Regions from separate parts of the Bradyrhizobium sp. Leo78 genome, predicted to be linked through region 1. Evidence: riboswitches for the same ligand, from Rfam matches in the RefSeq annotation. Region 1 holds a riboswitch; each other region holds the start of a gene.

What was found. Region 1 has a riboswitch for cobalamin ahead of AC5ZG1_RS06790 (TonB-dependent receptor plug domain-containing protein). Riboswitches for the same ligand answer to the same signal wherever they lie in the genome.
Region 2: another riboswitch for cobalamin. It lies ahead of AC5ZG1_RS29445 (TonB-dependent receptor); the one in region 1 lies ahead of AC5ZG1_RS06790 (TonB-dependent receptor plug domain-containing protein).
Region 3: another riboswitch for cobalamin. It lies ahead of AC5ZG1_RS41840 (DUF1636 family protein); the one in region 1 lies ahead of AC5ZG1_RS06790 (TonB-dependent receptor plug domain-containing protein).
Region 4: another riboswitch for cobalamin. It lies ahead of AC5ZG1_RS07840 (TonB-dependent receptor); the one in region 1 lies ahead of AC5ZG1_RS06790 (TonB-dependent receptor plug domain-containing protein).

What each region holds. Positions count from the first base shown of each region.
Region 1 covers NZ_JCAMOT010000004.1:55,623-61,519, forward strand. Annotated here, with positions in the region: gene AC5ZG1_RS06775 (response regulator transcription factor) at 1-207, shown strand, start outside; gene AC5ZG1_RS06780 (DUF3551 domain-containing protein) at 263-511, opposite strand; gene AC5ZG1_RS06785 (hypothetical protein) at 770-1,171, opposite strand; cobalamin riboswitch at 1,531-1,731, shown strand; gene AC5ZG1_RS06790 (TonB-dependent receptor plug domain-containing protein) at 1,982-3,829, shown strand; gene cobD (threonine-phosphate decarboxylase CobD) at 3,861-4,850, opposite strand; gene AC5ZG1_RS06800 (ABC transporter substrate-binding protein) at 4,860-5,741, shown strand; gene cbiB (adenosylcobinamide-phosphate synthase CbiB) at 5,743-5,897, shown strand, end outside.
Region 2 covers NZ_JCAMOT010000028.1:77,717-83,613, forward strand. Annotated here, with positions in the region: gene AC5ZG1_RS29435 (hypothetical protein) at 114-1,376, shown strand; gene AC5ZG1_RS29440 (hypothetical protein) at 1,490-1,651, opposite strand; gene AC5ZG1_RS29445 (TonB-dependent receptor) at 1,736-4,000, opposite strand; cobalamin riboswitch at 4,113-4,310, opposite strand; gene AC5ZG1_RS29450 (FecCD family ABC transporter permease) at 4,493-5,467, shown strand; gene AC5ZG1_RS29455 (ABC transporter ATP-binding protein) at 5,464-5,897, shown strand, end outside.
Region 3 covers NZ_JCAMOT010000077.1:830-6,726, forward strand. Annotated here, with positions in the region: partial or broken gene AC5ZG1_RS41820 (IS256 family transposase) at 31-1,299, opposite strand; gene AC5ZG1_RS41825 (hypothetical protein) at 2,398-2,580, shown strand; partial or broken gene AC5ZG1_RS41830 (CobD/CbiB family cobalamin biosynthesis protein) at 2,602-2,897, shown strand; gene AC5ZG1_RS41835 (hypothetical protein) at 2,950-3,150, shown strand; cobalamin riboswitch at 3,268-3,484, shown strand; gene AC5ZG1_RS41840 (DUF1636 family protein) at 3,579-3,950, shown strand; gene cobG (precorrin-3B synthase) at 4,048-5,211, shown strand; gene AC5ZG1_RS41850 (precorrin-8X methylmutase) at 5,211-5,840, shown strand; gene AC5ZG1_RS41855 (precorrin-2 C(20)-methyltransferase) at 5,843-5,897, shown strand, end outside.
Region 4 covers NZ_JCAMOT010000004.1:272,702-278,598, reverse strand. Annotated here, with positions in the region: gene AC5ZG1_RS07840 (TonB-dependent receptor) at 1-1,667, opposite strand, end outside; cobalamin riboswitch at 1,918-2,117, opposite strand; gene AC5ZG1_RS07835 (MarR family transcriptional regulator) at 2,209-2,751, opposite strand; gene AC5ZG1_RS07830 (ABC transporter substrate-binding protein) at 2,993-4,204, shown strand; gene AC5ZG1_RS07825 (thiolase family protein) at 4,209-5,525, shown strand; gene AC5ZG1_RS07820 (AMP-binding protein) at 5,558-5,897, shown strand, end outside.

The sequences.
Region 1 (5,897 bases):
AAGTCCAGTGCGCTCCTCACATCGCGGGAGCAGAACGTCGTGCAGTTGATTGCAGAGGGGCATACCAACAAGGCCATCAGCTCCATCTTGAAGCTTAGCGTGAAGACTGTCGAAACCCATCGGGCGTCCGCCATGCGCAAGCTTGGCATGTCATCCACAGCCGAGCTGGTTCGCTATGCGATTCGCAAGAAGCTGGTTGCGCCCTGAGGCGCAGACAATTCAAGCGGCAGTCGTCGCGCCGGGTTACGCAGCGAGTATTGGATCATTGGCTGGAGTTCACACGGCCCCGCCGGTGATATCGCCCGAATGCCACGCGCGGATTGACGGCGCATGTGGCCCCTCGCCCCGACGCCGCGGCCATACATGCCGCCCGCGTGCGGAAGGAGCAATCTCCCGGAATCCCAGTGGTTCGAGATTGCAGGCAATAGGGATAGTCCCGTGCCGTAGCGGGACCAGCTTCGGCAATCCAGATCAAGCCGGCCGCAGATAAGAGTGCCATCAGGTAGCGCATGAGATCACCTCGCTCATTGAGGATATCTCCATAGTGCCGAAGGAGGACGCGCCTGAAAATACATGATTCCCCGGGGGCCAGCTTGACAAGATTCCCTAGAGCGCGCCGATCAGGATCGCGCCACCGAATTCTGAAGCCACGACGCGGGTGTCGAGAACAGGCATTACAGGTTCAGACCTTCCGTAGGATGGGTAGAGCCCCGTGCTTTTCAAAGATCTCGATGGCAGCGAAGCTGTCACCAACTCGATCAGCGCCGGCTCACGCCCCTCGTGCATCGCGGATTGCCTGGGCGACTTTCGTCGCCTGCGACACCCGTCCGATTCGCGCGCCCGTGACGATCTTTTTTCGACGCGTGCTCAAGCGCGGCACCATCCCTTCGTTGGCGGTCGATCCGGCGGAGGGATAGGGAATGAAGTCCGCGGCCCGACGCAGCGCGATAGCCTTTCGAGCCGCTTCGACATTGGCGGTGCGAGCTGCCAGGTTGTGAAGACGCCTGAGTTCGCTGTTAACCCGCTTCAGTGCCGCGGCAAAGACCTGCTTGCGTTGTGATGGACGATCGGCAGTTCCGGGGAAGTTCGCGCCGCGAGGCTGGCCTTTCCCGCGCATCTCTCGCCGCTTTTGTCGGCCGAGCGTTCGCTCCTTGTCGCGCATCTTGCGCAAGCGGGATCGCATGTCCGCAAGATCAGCCGGCTCGACGTCATAGATGGCGGGATGATGCGTGAGGCGGATCGTCTCGTACTCGTCGTGGCTGAGGAGGCTACGTTCGAGTTTGCATGGGATCGACATTTCCTGTTCCTCCGTTGAATCTGTCGATGCTCACATGAACGGCATCATCCAAGTTTAGCGACGCGTGTGGGTGGCATGTGATGCTCGCATAAGGCTGTAGGATTTGTCATCTGCTGTCCCTTCGCCCGTCAGCAACTTTCTGTGTTCGTCATTCAGGTCGCCGCTATCAGCGATCCGCAAAAATGCTGTTGGGTTCTGATCGTTATCGATTTGAGTTTTGCTCCGCCTTGTGCTTCTTTGCGCGCGTCATCGGTGCCCTTTGTAGGGTGAAACGGGAACGCGGTGCGGGAATCTTCCCCAATGCCGCGGCTGCCCCCGCAACTGTAAGCGGACTATTTGCGATCCGGATGCCACTGGGCCTGCCAAGCAGGTTTGGGAAGGCGGATCGCGAGACGACCGCAAGCCAGGAGACCGGCCGTTGACGGGTATCAACTCGTTCGACGGTGGGTCGGCGGAAGGGCATTAATGAACTTGCGGCGTTTTCTTGCCGGGTGTGCGGCCGTTGCTGCGTGCGGTCACACTGGCGCCATGGCCCAATCGGGTCCCGAACAGCTTCCTGCTGTTGTCATCAATCCGGAGGTCCGGTCCAAGCCGGCCCCGAGGAATAGGCAAAGGTCTTCAACAACCCATCCTGCGCGCCCGGCGCCCGGTAACGAGGCGCCGGCCGCGACTCCCGAAGTGGTCGTGACTCCCGACCGTACACTGGAGCCGGCGAGCCGGACCGGAAGCTCGGTCAGCGTGGTCACGCACGAAATGCTCGCGACCAGCAATCCGACCTCGCTCGTCGATGCGCTGCGGACCGTGCCGGGACTCGATATCACCGAAAGCGGCGGACCAGGCGCGACGACCAATGTGCGCTTGCGCGGCGCCAATACCGGCCAGACGCTGGTCATGATCGATGGCATCAGGGTCAACGATCCGACCGCCGCCAGCGGCGACTTCGATTTCGCGATGTTCGCCCCGGGCGCGATGCAGCGGATCGAGGTGCTGAAAGGACCGCAGAGCGCGCTCTACGGATCTGACGCGATCGGCGGCGTCGTCAACATCATCACCAAGAAGGGCACCGGTCCGGCACAACTCGACGTCAGCACCGAGGGCGGAAGCTACGGCACGGCGAGCACCAGCGCAGCGCTGACCGGAACCTCTGGGCCGTGGTCCTACGCGTTCACGGGAAGCGGGCAGCACAGCAACGGCTTTTCACGCTACGGCTATCGCATCCCCGCGCTCGAAGCCAAGTATGGCCCGCTCGAGCGCGATGGCTTCGACCGCGTCGGCGGTTCGGCACGCGTCGGCTACGATTCCGGCGAAGGCGTACGGCTGGAGACGGGCATGCTGGCCTCATTCACGCGGTCCGCCTATGATCAGGCCTCCGGAACGTTCCCGGACACGCCGTCGAGCGCGACGCGCCTGCTCGAACAGGTCTGGGGACGCGCGTCGTTCGACACGTTCGGCGGCATTCTCACCCATAGCGTGAGCGCATTTGAGACGCATATCGACCGCTCGTTCGACGACGTCACCTACAAGATCAACAAACTGCCGCAGAACACGACATCCATCCTCTCCAATTTCGTCGGCGACAGCACGGGCCTGGAATATCAGGGCAACCTGAAGGTCGGCCCGCTAGGATCGCTCATCGTCGGATCGCGTGTGCAGCATGAAACGGCGAGCACCTCCACCACCAACCTATTGCCGATTCCTGGAGCGTCGACGCCACAGCTCGCAGGCACGCAAGACACCAATTCAGTGTTTGCGCTCTGGCAACTGCCGATCGGCGAGCGGCTCAACATCACGATGGGCGGCCGGGTTGACGACGTCGTCGATGTGGCACGGTTCGAGACATGGCGAACCACCGCGGCTTACACGATCGCCGAGACCGGCACCAAGCTGCATGCGAGCGCCGGGACAGGCGCCAAGGCCCCGACGCTCTATCAGCTCTATGCGCCGACCTATGGCAATTCCGCGCTCAGTCCCGAGGAGAGCTTCGGCTACGATGCCGGCATCGACCAAAGCCTGTTCGGAGGCCGCGTTGTGGTTTCGCTGACAGGCTTCGGCAACAGGTTCAGCAACCTGATCGACTTTGTGACCGATCCGGCGCACCCGCTCGGGCACTACGTCAACGTCTCGCGTGCCGAAACCGACGGACTGGAACTCGGGGTCAACGTCGATATTCTGCCGGGCTACCTGAAATTCAACGCCGCCTATACCTATCTGCAGGCTAAGGATCTCTCGACCGGCCTGACGCTGGCGCGCCGGCCGGAAAACCTGGCGAGATTCTCGTTCCCGATCACACCGATCGAGGGCTGGCTGATCGAGCCACGCGTGCTCGCGGTATCCACGCGCTACAGCGGTTCAAACGAGACGCTGCCGCTCGCCCCTTACGTCCGCGTCGATCTCTACACCGAATACAAGATCGATGAGACCTGGAAGGTGTACTTGCGCGGCGAGAACATTTTCAATGAGCACTATCAGGAAGTGTACAACTATGGCACGACCGGACCTGCGGCTTACGCCGGGTTCAGTGCCCACTGGTGAAGCGGATGTGATGATGCGCGCGCGGGGTATGCTATTTGACCGAACCAAGCGCGCTGGCCAGGCGATCGAGACCATCGTCCGACGCAAGGCCAAATCGCAGCCATTCGCGTGCGCCGTTAAAGCTCCGGCACCAGATGTGGCGTCGGGCCAATTCGGTGTGCAACGTCGGGGCATCGGGATGGGAGGCAAGGCGAAAGAGCGTAGCCCCTCCAACAAGCTGAAGACCGGCCTCTGTCAGGACATGGTCGAGTTTGGCGGACTGGCGAGCAAGCTTCGCACGCATCGCATCCGCCCAGGATCGATCCCGCAGGGCGGCCGTGCCCAGGTGAAGCGCTGGGCCGGAGACCGGCCAGGGGCCCAGCGCCGCCGATATACGTTCGACGATATCGCGTCGGCCGATCACGAAGCCGAGGCGAAGTCCGGCGAGCCCATAGAACTTGCCGAAGGAACGCAGTATGAGAATGGGAAGATTGGCGCTCATCGCGGCAGCACTGATGCCGGGATCGACATCGGCAAAGGCCTCATCGATAACCAGCCAGCCTCCGCGACGATCGAGCCGTTCGGCAACCTGCCGGAGCGCCCTGCGGTCCGCGATACGTCCATCCGGATTGTTGGGATTGACGACGACAGCGTGAATGGCGCGGTCAGGCAGCGCGGAGAGATCATTCAATGCAATAATCTCTCGGCCTCCGCTGCTCCACGCAGCCGAATGCTCGCCATAGGTCGGAGTGACGATCGCGACCGCTCCGGGCCCGGCGAGATGGGGAATCCATTGAATGAGCGTCTGCGTGCCGGCAGCGGCCGCGATGCCTGCATCGTCGAGCACGCCGTAAGCTTCGCGCGCGGCGGCGAGGAGGTCCTGTTCGTCGGCCCGCGATGGCAGGCGCGTCCACGCACTGTCTGGAATGGAGTGCGGAATCGTCCACGGCCAGGGATTGATTCCGGTCGACAGGTCGAGCCAGTCCGCAGGCTCGCCGCCGTGGTGCGCAATAGCTTCCGTCAGATCACCGCCGTGCTTCATAATCGCTTCATGCCATCAATCGCGCTCCTGCGCGAGACCCTTGTTGGCCTAACGCGGCCGGCGATCGGCGCAACGTTCTTGTTACTCGCGGCACTGTTCGGAGCACATGCCGCCCATGCAGCCGATCTGCCGCGCGTCGCTTCCATCAATGTGTGCACCGACCAACTGCTGCTGGCGCTGGCCGATCCGGGCCAGATTCTCGGCCTCAGTCCCTATTCGCGTGACCCCGCCCGCTCCTGGAACGCGGAAAAAGCCGCAGCCTACCCTCGATTATCGGGCGAAGCAGAAGATGTGCTGATCCTGCAACCGGCCGCCGTGGTCGCCGGCAAGTTCACCAAGCGTGCAACACGGGAGTTGCTGAAGGACAAGGGCGTCCGCGTGATCGAATTCGACGCTGCGCGTTCGCTGGAGGACGTGAAGAGCCAGATTCGGAAAATGGGCGAACTGCTGCACCAGAAGGATCGCGCCGCATCCGAGATACGGCGCTTGGACACGGCAATCCAGCACGCCAGGGAGGCGGTATCGCAGCGATCCTATCGCGTGCTCGCCTTGTCGCGGCGCGGCTGGGTCTCGGGCGGCGGCAGTCTGATCAGTTCCATGCTGGCCACGATCGGCCTCAACAACGCGGCAAGTGACTTCGGCTACAAGCTTGGAGGTTTTGCGTCGCTGGAGGCGATCGTCAAGCTGAGACCCGATCTGCTCCTTGTATCTGACGGCGGCGACTTCGCGGAGGACGAAGGCGAGGCATTCCTGTTGCATCCGGCGCTGGAACGTTTCTATCCGCCGTCGAAGCGACTGGTTATTCCGGAGAAACTGACGGTCTGCGGCGGGCCGATGCTTTCGGAGGCGCTGGAACGCCTCGTCTCCGAACTCGGCCGTGTGGCGCGATGACATGCTGGCGGGAAGCGAGACGATCCTGATCGTTGTGCTGGCGATCGCATTCGACGCGCTTATCGGCGATCCGGATTTGCTGTGGCGGCGTCTCCCTCATCCGGTGACGCTGATGGGCTCCGTGATCGACCTGCTCGATCGCGCGCTGAACCGCGA
Region 2 (5,897 bases), on a different contig from region 1:
AGCGTTATTTGTCCATGAAGGCCACTGCATGGCTGCCCCGGCGAACCGCGACCGAGCGACATGCGGCATTAAAGCGGCAAGACAAGCAACTCGCATTGCAGCAATGATCTGGCATGACCGATCCGGCAACAAAGCTGCGCGTCCTGATCCCCGAGGGGGCGAGCACCTCGGCGCGCGAGGCGATCACGATCCTCGGCCTTGCCGGGCACCATGTCGAAGTCTGCGATCCCTCGCCCTGGTGCCTGTCGCGCTATTCGCGCTTCGTGCGCAAATTCCATCGCTGTCCGGGGTTGCGCCACGATCCCGAGGGATTCCTCGGCTTCATCGAGCGGCTGCTGGAGGCGCCGTTCGACGTGCTGCTGCCGACCCATGAGCAGGGCTTTCTGTTCGCGCGCGCCGAGGCGCGGCTGAAGGGCCGCGTCGGCCTGGCGCTGCCGCGGTTTGGCAGCTACCGGATGGTGCACAGCAAGGCCGGCTTCAGCCGTCTGCTTGGCCAATTGGGCCTGCCGCAGCCGCCGACTCGGATCGTGACGTCGGAGAGCGAGCTGCGCGACGCCATCCGCTTTCCTTCCGTGATCAAGACCTCGGTCGGCACCGCGAGTCGCGGCATCTGGTTCGTGCGCGACGAAGCCGATTTCAACATCGCGCTGTACGAGCTCGGCGCGGCCGACACCTTCGCCGACGAGCTTCTGGTGCAGGATCTCGTCACCGGCACCACCGAAAAGGCGCAGTCGGTATTTTGCGAGGGCAGGCTGGTCGGTTTCCATGTCTATCGGCAGATCGCGCCCGGCGTCGGCGGCGGCGAGGCGATCAAGGAAAGCGTCAGCCGTCCGCAGGTGCGCGCCTATCTGGAAGCGATCGGGGGAGCGCTGGCTTGGCACGGCGCGCTGTCGGTCGACTACGTGATGCCGATCGACAGCCCCGTGCCGCTCCTGATCGACTGCAATCCGCGCCTGGTCGAGCCGCTCAATGCCTTCCGCGCCGGCGCCGATCTGGTCGATCTCCTGCTGCGCGTATCGCTCGGCGAGACGCCACAACCCTTGCCTGAGAGTCGCGCCGGCGTGCGGACGCATTTGGCGATGCAGGCGCTGCTCGGCCACGCCTCCCGCGGCGGCACCAGGCGCGACATTCTGGTCGAGTGCGGCGATCTCTTGAAGACCTCGGGGCCCTACAACGCCAGCACCGAGGAGCTGACGCCGGTGCGGCTCGACTGGCTCAGCGCCGTGCCGCTGACGATGACGGTCGGCCTCACTCTGGTCTCGCCGAAACTGGCAAAGACGGTCGCTCGCGGCGGCTTCGGCGCGCATCTGCTCGATGTGAAGAGCATCCGCAAGATCGAGCGCGACGATTTCGCGGGACTGCATCAGCCGTCGTAGGGTGGGCAAAGCGAAGCGTGCCCACCATTGCGAGCGGAGTGCCTGATGGTGGGCACGTCGCTGCGCTCCTTTGCCCACCCTACAATTCCGCGCTCGCAATGACGCGAAGCGTCTTACAACGGCTCGTCGTCGGGGCCGTAGCGATCGCGCTTCGGTGTGGCGATGTCGCCGTCTTCGTAGTCGTCGTCTTCGTCGTGACGCGCAGGTGGAGGCGGCGGCATTGGCTTGCCGCCTTCCTGCTTCGGAGGTTGGCTTCTCTTCCCGATCCCGCCCATGTCGATCTCCCGCCATCACGACATAATGGCTGATTCGGGCGGAACAAGCCGGTCCGCGCGTGGCTCGCGGACCGGCCGATCGCTTCAGAACGTGGCGCCGGCCTTCACCAGGAAAGTCCGACCCGGCAGCGGATAGGCGCTGAAGCGGCCGGGCGTGAAGTTCGAGGCGATGGCGTAGTCGTAATAGAGCGCATTCAGGACGTTGTTGACGCTGACCGACCAGAAGAAATGCTCATAGGCGCCGCTGAGCTTGAGGTCGATCGTCGCATCGCCCGGAATGCGCGTTTGCGTATTGGCCTGGTCGTTGTCCATGACGCGCGAGCTCCAGGCGCGCAGCGTGGCATCGAACACGAGATAGTTGTCCCAGATATTCCAGGTCACGCCGAGATTGCCGGTGTAGCGCGACACCAGCGGCACATCGTTGCCCGCGAACTGTCCCTCGCGGAACACCGCGCGCGTGTAAGCCATGCCGCCGCGCAGCGAGACGGTATCGCTGACCCGCAGCGAGGCCTGCGTCTCGGAGCCATAACGCCGGGTCGGATCGAGGTTGATGTTGTAGAACAGCACCGGATTGAAATGGATCTCGTTCTCGAGGTCCATGTTGTAGATGCTGGTTTGCACCTGGAAGCGGCCCGTCTTGACGCGGAAGCCGGCTTCGACGTCGTGCGAGGTCTGCGTCTTCAACTGGAAATTCTGCGGCAACGGGTTGAAGTCCGCATCGAACGCGGGTCCGGTGGACGTGCGCTCGTCGACATCGGGCGTGCGAAACGCGTGCGCGGCGCGGGCGAACACCGAGAACATTTCGGTGAAGCGATGCTCGACGCCGACATGCAGCGCGTAATTGGTCTCGCTCTGGTCGAGCGGCGTCGCCTGCGCGTCGAAGGCGAACGGCGCGTTCGGATCGTAGCGATCGCGCGCGCTGAGCCAGGTGTTCTGCACCCGCGCGCCATAGGAGAAATCGGTGGTGGGCAAGAGGCCAACCGTGTGCTGCCAATAGCCGGCGAGCGACTGCTGCGACAGGTCGTAGGTATGGATCGGCGGCACGCCCCGGAACGCGCCGCGCTGCTGGTGGAACGTTGCATCGTAATAGTCGATGCCGGTCAGGATCGACGAGGGAATCCCGAAGATCGAATTGTTGATGCTCAGCCGCGGCGTGATCGACCAGGTCTGCAACGCGGCGTCATTGTAGGTGGATGCCGCGCTGATGAATGGCGAGGTGCCGAAGAACGCGCCTTGCGTGTCCTTCTGGCGGTAGCCGCCATCGACGATCAGGTCGACACCGTTCAGGAGCGTCTTGGTGAAGCCCGCCGTCGCGCTCGCGCCCTGCTGGTTGCCATAGTCGAACGGCGTGGCGGCGCCCTTGCGATCGGTGACGAGTTGATTGACGCCGATCGAAGGATCGACCAGCCTGCCGCCGGGAAAGCCCAGCTTCTGGTCGTCGCCGGTCACCGTCAGGAAGGCTTTCAGGTCCGGCGTCGTGTAGTTGAGATTGCCGACGCCGTTGCGCTGGTCGAGCGCATTGTTCACGCGGTAGCCGTCGGACTTGATGCCGTTGCCGTAGAACGACGCCGACCAGGGTCCCGAATTCATCGCGGTCGAGATTGCGGCCATGCGCTGGTTGAAGGAGCCATAGCCGGCTTCGCCGCGGATCGAGACCGGCGGGCCGCCGACACCGGTCTTGGTGACGATGTTGATCACGCCGCCTATCGCATTGTCGCCGTAGAGCACGGCGCCGCTGTTGCCGCGGGTGATCTCGATGCGCTCGATCGAATCGAGCGGGATGGTCGATAGATCCACCTGCGCCATGTCGATGTCGTTGAGCCGTCGCCCGTTGAGCAGGAACAGCGTGTTGGCGGTGGCGAACGCGCCGAAGCCGCGCAGGTCGACCGAGGTCTTGGCGCCGTTCACGCCGCCATAGAGCGATTGAAGCTGCACGCCGGGGGCCTGCGCGATGATCTCGGCCAGAACCTGGGTCGGCGAATGCGCGATGTCGTCGGCGGTGATCACGGTCGAGGACGTCCCGACAATGCCGGCAAATTGCGGGCCGCCGCCACCGCCACCGGATGAAGCTCCGCCAGCGGCGGCGCCGCCAGCGCCCGCGCCGCCGGCCGGCTGCGCGTTGGTCGGCACCTGGCCCGGCGCGGGACGCCGGGGACCTGGAGTGCCGTCGGAAGCGGGCTTGGCGCGGGTGCGGTTGTGGTCGCCGGGCGCCCTGACCTCGACCGGCGGCAATTGCTCGGAGGGCGCTTCCTGCGCCTGCGCGGCGGAAACATACAAAGCGGGCGCCAGCATGCTCGACGCGAGCAGCAGCGCGCGGCGTTGCTTGGTGGCTGTGGTAGCAGAGAACATCGGCGAGACCTCGGTATGACGTCAGTGGCACGTCACAGCGAACCAAGGCTCACCATCGCGTTTCGCGCTTCAGGTGAAGCAAATGCCTGTACTCCCCGACCGACATCGTCGCGTGTGACCACGTATGACGGCAGGTCTCCTGGCTCGCGGGTCGTTACCCTTCGTCGCCTTCCCAGGACCGAGACTCCCAGTGGCATATGACGAAGGATTCACCGCATACAGTTGCGGGGGCAGCCGCGGCTTTACGGGAAGTTTCCCGGTACCGCATTCCCTTTTGATCCCGATAGGAACCGTCGCGGCCATCTAGGATTTTGGCGGCACGTGAGTCAATCCCGGCGAAACTGCGGCTCCCTGGCTCTCATACGTTTTTTTGTTCCGGTGTCGCTTGTCTGCCACCGAATTCGCTGCAAGAAGCAGGGCGCGATGAGTGCACATGATTTCACGATAGCGGCGGGTCTGGCCGCGCGGCGGCGGTTGGGGGCGACCGTTGCAATGATTGCGTTGGTTGCCTTGCTGATGCTGATCTCGCTCGGCACCGGCCCGGTGCGGCTGTCGCCGCTGACGGTGATCGAGGCGTTGTTCGGTGGCGGCAGCGATGTCACGCAGGTGATCGTGCGCGAGATCCGCCTGCCACGCACCATTCTGGCATTCGCGATCGGCGCTATCCTCGGTCTGTCAGGCGCGGCGCTGCAAGGCCTGTTGCGCAATCCCTTAGCCTCGCCCTCGCTGTTCGGCGCGCCGCAATCGGCGGCGTTCGGCGCGGTGCTGGTGATCGCGCTGGGGCTGGCCGATGTCCGCTCCTACGCGCTGCCGGTCGCCGCCATCATCGCCGCATTCGGCTCGGTCTTCGTGCTGCTCGCGATTGCCGGCCGCAATGCGGGCCTCTTGATCCTGATCCTCGCCGGGCTTGCGATCTCGAGCCTTGCGGGCGCTGCGACGGCGCTGGTGATGAACCTCGCGAGCAATCCGTTCCTGGCGCTCGAGATCGCGTTCTGGCTGCTCGGTTCCCTGGAGGACCGCAGCTTCCAGCATGTCGCGCTGGCGCTGCCGTTCATCGTGGCAGGTAGCGCCATCCTGCTGTCGCAAGCCAGCGCGTTCCGCGCGCTCACGCTTGGCGAAGAGACCGCGCAAAGCCTCGGCGTCGACGTCGGCCGCCTGCGCCTGTTCGTGATCGCAGGCGTTGCGCTCGGCGTCGGTGGCGCGGTGGCGGTCACCGGCACCATCGGCTTCATCGGCCTGGTCGCGCCGCATCTGATGCGGCCCGTCATCGGCCACGATCCGGCGCGGCTGTTGGTGCCGAGCGCGCTTGCCGGCTCGGCGCTGTTGCTCGCGGCCGACATCGCGGTGCGCATCATCCCGTCGACGTCGGACATCAAGGTGGGCGTGTTGACCTCGATCATCGGCGTGCCGTTCTTCCTCTATCTCATCATGCGCGAGCGTCGCGCGCTCGGCGGAGGCGTCGCATGACGGCGCTTGTTGTAGAACACCTCAACGTCGTGCTCGCCGGCCGCCGCGTGCTCAACGATGTGTCGCTGCAACTCGCCTCCGGTCATCTCGTCGCGCTGGTCGGTCCGAACGGCGCCGGCAAAACCACGCTGCTGCGCGCGCTCGCCGGCCTCATTCCCTCCGACGGCGTCATCAAGGTGGGAGGCGAGGCGCTTGCCGCGCTGCCGCTGCGCGAACGGGCCAAGCGCTTCGGCTATCTTCCGCAAGGGCACATGGTGCATTGGCCGCTGCCGGCGCGCGACATCGTCGCGCTCGGCCGCTACCCGCATGGCGCGACCGATCCGGCCCGGCTGTCCCCGCGCGATACTGAGGCCGTGGTGCGGGCGATGCAGGCGGCCGACGTCATGGAGTTCGCGGAGCGGCGTGTCACCGAGCTTTCCGGCGGCGAGCG
Region 3 (5,897 bases), on a different contig from region 1:
AGCTATGCGGAATTTTGGGTGATGAGGTGATCAGGCGGCGTGGTTTGCCGGCATTTGGATGACCTCGATGCCGTCGTTGAATCTGACACCTGCGATGACCTTCGGCAACTGATTTGTGCCTTTGAGCCGCCGCCAGGTCTTTGATGCGGCGATCACCAGTTTGAACACCATCAGCCTGGCGGTGGTTGGCGACAACGAGCCCTTGGTGTGCACCGTCCGGTGCCGCACGGTGGCGAACACGCTTTCGATGGGGTTGGTCGTCCGCAAGTGATCCCAATGCTCGGCAGGAAAGTCGTAGAAGGCCAGCAGGGCGTCGCGATCCTTGACCAGACATTCGACCGCCCGGCCGTATTTGGCGCGGTATTTCTCGGCGAAAACGTCGATCGCCGCTTCGGCGGACGCCCGGTTCGGCGCCCAGTAGACCTCGCGCAGATCCTTCTTCATGGTGGCCTGCACCGAGAGCGGGACCTTGTCCAGGACGTTCACGGTCTTGTGCACCCAGCATCGCTGGTGCCTTGTGCCGGGACAGACCTCGTCGAGCGCCTTTCAGAAGCCGAGCGCGCCGTCGCCGACGGCAATTTCCGGGGCGATCTGCAACCCGCGCCGCTTGACGTCGATCAGGAGCTCACGCCAGCTCCGCGCGCTCTCCCGCACGCCGACCTGGAAGCCGATCAGTTCCTTCTTGCCTTCCGGCGTCGCGCCGATCAGCACCAGCATGCACTCGCCGTGGTCTTCCATGCGGGCCTGCAGGAAGACGCCATCGGCCCACACATACACGTATCGTCGCGCCGACAAATCGCGCCTCTGCCAGCGCTCGTACTCGCCTTGCCACTCCGCGGTCAGCCCGGAAATCACCGCGGGCGACAGGTTCGGTGCGTCCTTGCCCAGCAAGGCCGTCAGCGCCTCCTGGAAATCGCCGGTCGAGATGCCGCGCAGGTACAGAATCGGCAACAGCGCATCCAGGCTTCTGGTCCGCCGTGCCCACAGCGGCAGGATCGCCGAGCCGAACCGGATCCGCTCACTATCGCCGGCCGCCCCACGGTCGCGAATCTTCGCCCGCGCGACCTCGACCGGACCGATGCCCGTCGCAATCGTTCGCACCGGGCCGTAACCATGCCGCACGACACGGGCGCGTCCGTCGGCAAGCTTCAAATCCTTCATCGTGGCAAGAAAGGTCTCGACTTCGACCTCGACGGCCTGCGCCAGAAGCTGCCGCGCACCAGCACGCAGGATATTGGTCAGTGGATCGTCGATCTCGTCGGGCTGACGGAGCGGGACAATGTTGCTAGTCTCGTTCATGGCGTATCGCTCTCCTTGAGAGGTTCTGGCAGGCTTCGACACCCGCCTCGATACGCCGCCTATCTCAGTCCGTCATCACCCAGTTTCCCGCATAGCTCCCTATGACGAGGTCGCCGAAGGGCCAATACCGGAAGTAGCCAGCCTAATCGATCACCCGGTCGATGCGGGCGCTGAACGTCGGCGAAAATTCGAGCGATCCGCTCCGTCAATCTTGCGCGCGCCAGGTGACTACCTATTCAAATGCCGCGATTGCAAGCACAACGGCGGCAAGGATCGGACCTGCATCGGCGACAAGCGGGCGATCATGTGCGCTGACTGCGCCTACGCACTGCCCAATGATCACGAACCTAGAAATATCGCCACGGACAAGCACCCGCAATCTGTGCGTTAGGAACTTTGTTCAATCTCAAGATCCTTCTAATATTTGCACTGCCGCAGGCAGGACAGAAGTACCAAGACTCACTTGCGATTACCCTCGGACCCGGACTGGGATTGCTACCGCACATCGTTCGATGACATTGAAAACCGTCACAAGCATCATAACCGATGAATGCAACTTCAGGGGCGGGATAACCTGAACAATACACTTTCGTTCCAGTCCAGCATTTGTCACCGTCCCCTTTTGAATCACTCCTCACGTATGTCATTCCCAGATCGGTGCAGTCTGCTGGCGACCCAAAGCGAAATGGGGCTGTCCCGATCCAGATTCGCCGGCTCCGCAAATGCATCCCTGGTTAGCAAGATAGCGCTTACTGCGAAGACTATCCTGAATAGGATCATAGAAGAGCCTCCCTATCTGTGACAGATGTGGAGGGGGATATCTGACCCACCGCAGAAGATATTTGAGCAACCAGAGACGCCTGTAAAGAAAGATCCGTATGTCGCACGACTCACCAGTGGTCAATCGCGCTCATTGCTTTCCTTTTGCTTCATGATTTCGCGGAGAGACTTCGGCCGCGGAGGTGACCTGTAGCGGCCCTCCCACGAGGCCGCGATCACGCCCTCGAAGGGAGCTTCCCCCGAGTGCAACTCGGCATTCCGCTATCGGTTGTGACTAGTTTAGCGTTCGCCGCGCCAGGCCCTGCCACCGAAATGCCCATGCCGATCCTCGACGAGACAACGCAGCCTGATCCGGCAGGGATGGAGGAGGTGCTAAATCGAAATGACCATCATACGCTGGATGCGAAGGACCATCACGGGTCGATGTCGCATTTGGGTCAAACTGAAGAAGAACGTGCGGTGATGGCCGAACAATTCGCAGGCGCATATTTGCTGAAGTAGAAATCCCGGCTTGGTCGGGGTGGGGTACCTGGCATCGCCGGCTACAAGGCGATCAACGCACTGGACTCTATGATCGGCCATCATACGCCGCGACACGAAGCCCTTGGTTGGGCTGCGGCGCGCGCATCGATGATGTGGCAAACTTCATTCCAGCTCGCCTGACCGCTGTTCTCTTCGTGCTGCGCGCCCCGGTCTTCGCAGGGTGGTCATGCATGATGCGCGATGCGAACCGGCGCCGCTCGATTAATGCCGGCTGGCTCGAAGCCGCCATAGCTGGAGCGCTCGGCGAGCGGCTCAGCGGTCCGCGAGCGTATCACGAGACCATCGCGGCGGGAACTCGAGGCGCTCGCGAGGGCTGAGCTCGCGATCGTGGTCAACCCGAACGATCCCGACGGAAAGCATCATGATCAGAGTGAACTTCTTTCGATCCTGCCGCGTGTCGGCCGTCTGGTGATCGACGAAAGCTTTACCGAGCTAGCCCTGGCTTATCACCTGCGCCCGATCAGTCCCTCTTCGCCGCCCTTGGTCGCCCTGATCTTTCGCGGACCATCTCCTTTTTCGCCATTTTGATGGCGTGGCGGGCGTCGGTGGAGCCCTCGGGCGCGACGATGTCCCCGTCCTCGGCGGCATCTGGTTCGGACATCATCCGGCGTGGTCCCTTTGGCTTGACAAGTTGCGGCCCAGAGCAAATGGTCGGCCCGCGTTGGTGCCTGTTCTGCGACAGGCGAAGAGGGAATGCGATAGGGCTCGAGCCAAACGGCTTGGCCTGAAAAGCAGCCGCCCCCGCGACCGTGACCGGAGAGATGCCCGAAGCCACTGATCCCCTGGGGATCGGGAAGGCGGGGATCGAAGGGAAAGACCCTGCTCCGCAAGCCGGGAGACCTGCCAGCGCAACGTTGAGACCGGCGGACGGGGTGTTCCGCGACGGGGAAAGCGAAGCCTCCTCAAGGACGGTTCGTGCACCTCATCGCTTCCCGCCGTCAATTCAGGAAGGGGCGATGATCGTCACTCTTCACGTTTGCATCACATGCCGCCCGGGCCAGACGCTCGGGGAAGGCGAGATTACGCCCGGTGCGCGCCTGCATGCCGCTATTCTCGACGCGGGCGTGCCTGACGGCGTCGTCGTTCCCGTCGAATGCCTGTCCGCCTGTAACCAGGGCTGCTCGGTCGCGCTCAGCGCGCCGGGACGGTGGTCCTATGTCTACGGTCGCTTGTCCGATGGCAACGCGCACGACGTGATTGCCGGCGCGTCAGCTTACGCGGCGGCACCCGATGGCATCGTGCCATGGCGCAGCCGGCCGGAGATCTTCCGCAAACAATCGCTCGCTCGCATTCCACCTATCGCCGCCCTGCCAGAAGCCGCGGAATGAACACGCTCGCAAAAGTCCCTGTCACGGTCGTCACTGGCTTGGCATCACTCTGGAAGACGCGCCGAAATTCGATCGCGGCTGCGCCGCGCGAGGCGTCATGAGTACGGTCGCTATCAAGGGCTGGTGCCCTGGCGCGTTGCGGCCGATGCAGTCAGGCGACGGGCTCGTGGTCCGCGTGCGCCCCTATGGCGGAAGGCTCGATGCGGCACAGGCGGCAGGGCTGGCTGATCTGGCAGAGTGTTACGGCAACGGCTTGATCGACTTGACCAGCCGGGCCAACTTCCAGATCAGAGGCGTGAGTGATCAGGGACACTTGTCTCTGCTCGACGGTCTCGCCCAATTGAAGCTGCTTGACCATGATCCGGAGGCCGAGTCGCATCGCAACATCCTGGTGACACCGTTCTGGGGCATAGGCGATGACACGCGTTCGCTCGCAGCCGAACTGGAGCAGGCCCTTGCCGGCAGTGGGCTAGCTCTTCCGACCAAATTTGGCTTCGCTGTCGATGACGGCAAGGAACGGGTGCTTGCTGGCGCATCCGCGGACATTCGGATCGAGCGTGGCCGCGCGGGCGGCCTTTTGGTGCGCGCCGATGGCGCTGAGTTTGGTCGCTCCGTTACGCGCGGCGACGCTGTGAGCGTTGCAGTCGCGCTTGCCGAATGGTTCATTACCTCAGGCGGCACCAGCGGCAGGCGAGGGCGCATGGCCGCCCACATCATGGCCGGCGCGAGATTGCCGGATGCACTGCTCGGTAGGACCGAGCCCGCACCGACGATCGCTGTGCCTCGTCCCGGTCTTTGTCCGCTGGGTGCGATGGTCGGCGTCGCATTCGGGCAACTGCCCCATTCGGCGCTTCGGCTTATTGCCGCAGATGCGCAAGGGTTGCGTATGACACCGTGGCGGATGATTCTTGCTGAGGGAGCACGCACGATGCCGCGCGGTGCGGACCTCATCACCGAGGCCGATGACCCAGCGCTTCGCGTCATCGCTTGCAGCGGCGCGCCGCGCTGCCGCGAGGCTCTTGCCGATACCCGCACGCTGGCTGCCGCGCTTGCGCCGCACATCGCCGCGGACGCGCGCCTCCACGTTTCGGGCTGCGCCAAGGGCTGCGCGCATTCCGGGGCGACCGCGATCACGCTGGTTGCGACCAGCGCCGGATTCGATCTCATCCGCGACGGCTCGCCGCGCGCCGCGCCAGTTATGCGTGGCTTGAGCCACGGCGTCATCATCGAAAATCCCTCCATGCTGGCGGGAGGACGCTGATGCCGCACATTTATGAAACCGACGGTGCAGCGATCTATCGACAGTCCTTTGCCACCATCCGCGCCGAGGCGGACTTGACGCGCTTCACGCCCGATGAAGAACAGGTGGCCGTGCGCATGATCCATGCCGCCGGCATGGTAGGGCTCGAGGCCCATATCCGTTTCACGCCCGGCATGGTGGCGGCGGCGCGGGATGCGCTGCAGGCCGGCGCGCCCGTACTTTGCGACACGCGTATGGTGTCCGAGGGGATTACACGCGCGCGGTTGCCGGCGGTCAATGCCATCGTCTGCACGCTCGGCGACCCCGCCGTTCACGTACTGGCACAATCCATGCGCGATACCCGTTCGGCCGCGGCACTGGAACTGTGGCGACCGCACCTCGATGGCGCCCTTGTCGCGATCGGCAACGCGCCCACCGCGCTGTTTCACCTCCTCAACATGCTGGAGGATCGCGATTGCCCGAGGCCGGCTGCAATCATTGGCTGTCCGGTCGGCTTCGTCGGCGCGGCTGAATCCAAGGCCGCGCTGATGGCCGATCCGCCGGCGCCCGCCCTGACAATTGAAGGACGCCTCGGCGGCTCGGCGATCACCGTCGCCGCCGTGAACGCGCTCGCGAGCCGGAGCGAATAGCGATGGGGCGCATCATTTGCTGCGGCCTCGGGCCAGGCAATCCGGACTTGATGAGCG
Region 4 (5,897 bases), 220 kb from region 1:
TTGGGATCCGGGACCCGCAGGTTGTTCTTGACGATTTCGTAACCTGCCAGCGTCCATTCACCACGGCCGCCCCAGAATGATTGCTTGACCCCAACCTCGGTTTGCTTGCCCGTGGCAAGCTGGAAGGTTTTCTGCGTGGCCGACAGCGAGATGAGATTGGTGACGGGATCAACGGCTGTCGCATATTGTCCGTAAAAGGCGAGGTTCGAGACGGGCGTGTAGACCACGCCGGTTCGCCAGCTCGTACCCGACAGCGAGATATCGAAATTATTCGTTGGTGTCCTGTAATCGGTGCGGTCGACATCCGGCCGGTCGAACCTGATGCCGCTTACAACGGACAACTGATCGGTTAGCGACAGCCGGTCCTCGGCAAACAACGCATATTGATTGACGATCGCATTGTAGCCAGGCGTGGTTCGCGTCGTGGAGGTCGCAAAAGACCCCATGTCGCCGGCATAGGGACTAACCGAAGATGCGCCGCCATAGGGCGAATTGTTGGTGTGGGTAAAATCGATCCGGTTGACGTCGAAGCCCGCAACGAACTCGTTGGCGAAGCCCAGCAGATGACCACGAAACGTTGCGTCCATCCGGTTACCGACCTGAGCCTGGTCGTGGAAGATCTCGATGTAGCTGGTGCGGTCGATCAACCGTGTTGCAGGATTCCAACTATAGTTCTCGACATCACGCCAATGCCGACGGCTGGTCAGATAGTAGAGTGTGTTCTGGACCTTGACTCCTTCCGTCACGTCCCACTCGGTCTTGAACTGGCTCCAGTTATCCTGATAGCGGATCGCGCTGTCGAGCACGTTGTAGTTCTTGAACCGCAACGTGTCGTCGATCCCGCCGTTGATCAGCGGTGTGCCGAAATAGCGCGAGGGGCTTCGATTGCTGTAGTCGTTCGAGAGTGTGAAAGCGAGGTTTTCGGCGGCCTGGACACGCACCGCGGCGGAGACCGCAACATTCGATGTCTCGTCGCGATCAACCCAGCCGTTCGAGATGTTGCCGATGGCATTGACGCGATAGGATACGTTCGGATTGATCGGGCCGCCGCTATCCACCGCAATGCGTCGCGTCGTATTGGTGTCGAGCGATATCTCGGCATCGTTGTAGGGCGTCGTGACCGGTTTCTTGGGGATCACATTGATGATCCCACCAATTGCGCCTTCCCCGTACAGAACGGAGGCTGGCCCGCGCATGACCTCGATGCGATCCGCCGACCACGTATCGAATGGAAAGGTCACGGTTCCTGCGCCAACATAGAGGCGAGTGCCATCATACAGCGTCATCACCGAATTGCTTCCGGTGAAGCCGCGCGTGCTGAACGAGAGGCCGCCATTGCCGGGCGCCGGGCTCGCGGTAAAGCCCACTGCGTTCTGGGTGACCGCGTCCGTGACATTATGCTGGCCGCGTTCTGCGATGGTCTGCGACGTAATCGTTTCGACGCTGGCGGGCGTCTGCAGCGGAGTGAGGTTGAGGCGGCTGCCACTCGCGTTCTGCTTGTTCAGGTTTAGCGTCGGAGATGGCGTGTCGGACGTTGCGGTCGAGGGCGTGGTGCTTCGCGCCGCCGGGCTCCGGCTCGACTGAGACTGCGCAGGTCGCGCTGCGGAAGTTGAACGCTGATGATTGAGACGCTTTGCTGCAGGCTTTTGCGGCTGGATAACGCTCACCGGAGGCAAGACATGGGACGTCTCAGGCTGCTGGGCCTTTGCCGAAGAAGATTCGAGCAGGAGAACCGGCAGAAAGTATCTGAAAGCGAGCCGGGCAGCATCACGCTGCCTTACGATAGTAACAATAGAGAGCACGAGCAGACCTCGGTATGACGTCAGTGGCACGTCACCGCAAACGAGGTCTCGCTCGAACGTGCCTATGGCACGCCGGTCGAAAACAATGTCTGTACTCCCCGACCGACATTTTTGCGTGTGACCACGGCTGACGGCAGGTCTCCTGGCTTGCGGGTCCCAACCCTTCGTCGCCTTCCCAGGACCGAGGCTCCCAGTGGCGCATGACGAAAGATTCGCCGCTCACAGTTGCGGGGGCAGCCGCGGCATAGAGGAGAAGTCCCCGCACCGCGTTCCCTTTTGATCCCCGTAGGGGGAACCGTCAGTCGTGATCTAGGAGGTTGTCTGAGCCGAAGTCAATCCTCTCATTGCAGGCTCTGGACGGAGCGGAGAAGCCACGTCGGGCCGGCCGGCCAAGCCGTCCTTGGTATCAAACATCTGCGAGTCCAGAGGGATCTTCCGCAAGCCGCTCTGCCCATCTCAGATCGTCCTTGTCTACAAGCTTCTCGTGCACGGCGAGGAACGCATTCGTCGCATCAGGGCCGCAGTCGGCCAAAGCGGCCTCCAGGCGCGCGAACTGCCGGCGGAGCACTGTCTGAACAAGTTTGCGGCCTTTGGCCGTAGGGTAGAGTCGTTTCTGCCTTCGGTCCTCTTCGCCAATCTTCGCGATCAGCAGGCCGTCCTTGATGAGTTGCCGCATGGTCGGATTCAAATTCTGGTGCGACACACGCATCGCACGCAAGAGATCACTGACCGTCGCTCCCGGATTCATCGCGGTCAGAACCAACACACGATTGTGCAGGCGGGTGAGACCGTAGGGCTCCAGTGCGGCTTCGGCGTCCGCAGCAAGAATCACGTTGGCGAAGAAATGCAGCAAAAACGCCTTCAGAGTCTTTTTGCGAAGATCGGCTGGGACTTCTGACTGCGCCTTAGAGGCGTGAGAGGAATTCTGCTGCTTCACCAAACCGACCATCCCTGTGAATCCGCCACCTCCTTAACCGACAATCTAGGTCCCAGCCAGACGTCCCGCAACGACCAAATATCACAATAAACTTGTACTATATAAATTATTGGGGTATCTGTCGCCATCCGGTCGCAGGTTTCAGTGCCGCGACCGGCCCTAGGCAGGAGACAGTCGTTCTGTCGCCACTTGGGGCAGGAACGCACGACAGCTTCGAGCAAAAACAACAGAGCTGTTAGGATGGGAGGAAATTGTGAACTGGAAATTTTGGACGGCTTCGATTGCGGTTCTTGTTGCAGTGCCGGCGGCGCCGCCCGCAAATGCAGGGCCAAACGGCATCACCATAGGGGTGCTCAACGATCAGAGCGGACCCTACGCCGACGGCTCGGGAAAAGGTTCGGTCGTAGCAGCGCAGATGGCGATCGAAGATTTCGGCGGAAGCGTGCTCGGCCAACCGGTGAAATTGATCTCGGCTGATCACCTGCAAAAGGTCGACGTAGCGACATCCATTGCCCGCAAATGGCTCGACGTCGAGCACGTCGACCTTATCCTCGACGTTCCGAACTCCGGAATCCTGCTCGCTATTCAGGACATCGTCAGGAACAAGTCCGGAATTCTGATCGCCGCCGGAGGCGGCACTTCGAAGTTCACCGCCGAGGCGTGCTCGCCGTACGGATTTATGTGGGTCTACGACAGCTACGCACTCGCCAACGCCATGGGCCGCGCAGTTACCGAGAGCGGGGGGAAGTCCTGGTTCTTCCTTCCGGTGGATTATGCCTGGGGCGAGGCGCTTTCAGCAGACCTGACGGCGGCGATCAAAGCCAGCGGCGGCACCGTGGTGGGATCCGTCAAGACGCCGCTGAATACGGCGGACTTCTCGTCCTTTCTATTGCAGGCGCAAGCTTCGAAGGCCGATGTGGTCGCCCTGTTGAACGCCGGTTCCGACACCATCAACTCTGTCAAACAGGCAAACGAGTTCGGAATCACACAAAGCCAGAGATTGGCGACCGGACTGTTCTACCTCACCGACGCTCACGCCGTGGGTCTGAAAGAGGCGCAAGGGCTGATCGTTTCCGACGGCTACTACTGGGATCGCACGCCGGAAACCCGCGCCTGGGCGGAACGTTTCCAAAAGCGTCAAGGCCGAATGCCGACCTCGGTCCAAATGGGTGTCTATTCGGCCGCGCTGCATTATCTCAAGAGCGTCGCAGCGGCAGGCAGTGACGATCGCGAGGCGATCGCAAACAAGATTCGCGAACTTCCGGTCAGGGATCCGATGGTGCCCGATGGGCGCGTTCGTGCCGATGGCATCATGTTGCATGACATTCTGCTGCTCCAGGTCAAGAAGCCGCAAGAATCGAAGGGAGAGTGGGATCTCTTCAAGATACTCTCGGCTACTCCCGGCGACAAGGCATTCCGTCCCCTGGACCAAAGCACCTGCCGCCTGGTCGCGAAACGCGGCTAGTCGAATGCGCAGCGCGCCAGCACGCAGTGGCACGCGAACAACCTTCATCATGAGGAGCGATCGTTTGACCAACAATGTGTATGTTCTCGGGGCTTATGCGACCCCGTTTGGGCGATGGCCGGACAAGTCCTTCAAACAGCTCACGCGAGGCGCCTATTTCGGGGCGCTGTCGGACGCGAAGCTTGAGGAATGCCCGCCCATCGAAGCCGCCTGGTTCGGCAATTGTCTCATGCATTACTGGGGACAAGCCTCTGCGCGCGGCAACGTGTGCTTCATTCCGCTCGTCCGCGAGGGCTGGTTTCCGGAACGGGCGCCGATCGTGAACGTGGAAGGCGGCTGTGCCACCGCCAGCCTGGCGTTAGCCGCAGCTTTTAAGGAGATTCGCGCCGGCGATGCCGATCTCACCCTCGCCCTTGGGGTTGAGAAACTCTACGATCCAGATAATCAGGCCGCCATGCTCGCGGAGTTCGAGCGCGGATTGGACAGTTTCGATCCGCAGGAGTGGGAGGAACATTACGCGCAGATCGGTCGCGAAGTGGGAAAGCCATTCCAGCGATCTCCTGACCGCACGGTAGCGATGGACACCTACGCGATGCAGGCCAGGCTGCATATGCAGCTCTACGGAACCACCGCCGAGCAGATCGCAATCGGTGCAGCAAAGAACCACTGCAACGGCGCGCTCAATCCAAATGCGCAATATCGCTTCGAAATGACTCCACAACAGGTCCTTGGCGACAGGATGGTCTCAGACCCGCTGACACGATCGATGTGTGCGCCGATCGGAGACGGTGCCGCTGCGGCTTTGCTTTGCTCGGAAACGTTCCTTCGCGCCCAGCCCGCGGAGGTGCAGCGCCGTGCCGTTCTGATCCGAGGGCTGGCCGTGACTGGCGGCAAGTATCGCCTCCCGGACGAACCAAGCCTTTCGCGAGCGGCGGCCGATCGCGCCTACGCGATGGCGGGCATCAAACCCAGCGACGTCGATGTTGCCGAGGTACATGATGCCACCTCCTTCTGCGAGATCTATCAGAGCGAGATGTTGCGCTTCTGCGATGTCGGCGAGGGAGGACAATTCGTAGCCATCGGCGCAACGAAGATCGGCGGCGCGCTACCCATTAACACATCCGGCGGGTTGGTCTCCAAAGGTCATCCAATAGGCGCCACCGGCCTGTCCATGTGCTTCGAATTGGTGACCCAGTTGCGTGGCGAGGCGGGGGCCCGACAAGTCCCGAATGCACGTATTGCCCTCCAGGAGAACGGTGGCGGCGTGATCGGACTCGAAGAGGCGCTCGCCGCTGTCATCGTCTACGAGCGAGCATCCTAGTCGTGGCCCGGCAGATGGCGGAAAGGTAATCGATGGATCAACTTCACGCACCGTCCACGATGGGTGACATTCTCATCAGGGCGATCAGGCGCGGCGGCGATCGAACGGCGTTCATCTCCGATGGCAAGCGAACGACCTATCGTGACTTCGGAGCGCTGCTCTCGCGCATGTTGCAGGTCTTCGAACGGCACGGGGTCCGCCGCGGCGACGGTGTCGCCTGTCTGTCTCGCAATAGCATGGAAGCATTTCTAATCGGTGCGGCGTGTTATCTCTCGGGAGCACGTCTGACTAACCTCCATCCGCTTGCTTCCGCGGAAGATCAGATTTTCATGCTCGAGGACAGCGGCGCAAAGGCCTTCTTCTTCGACCCCG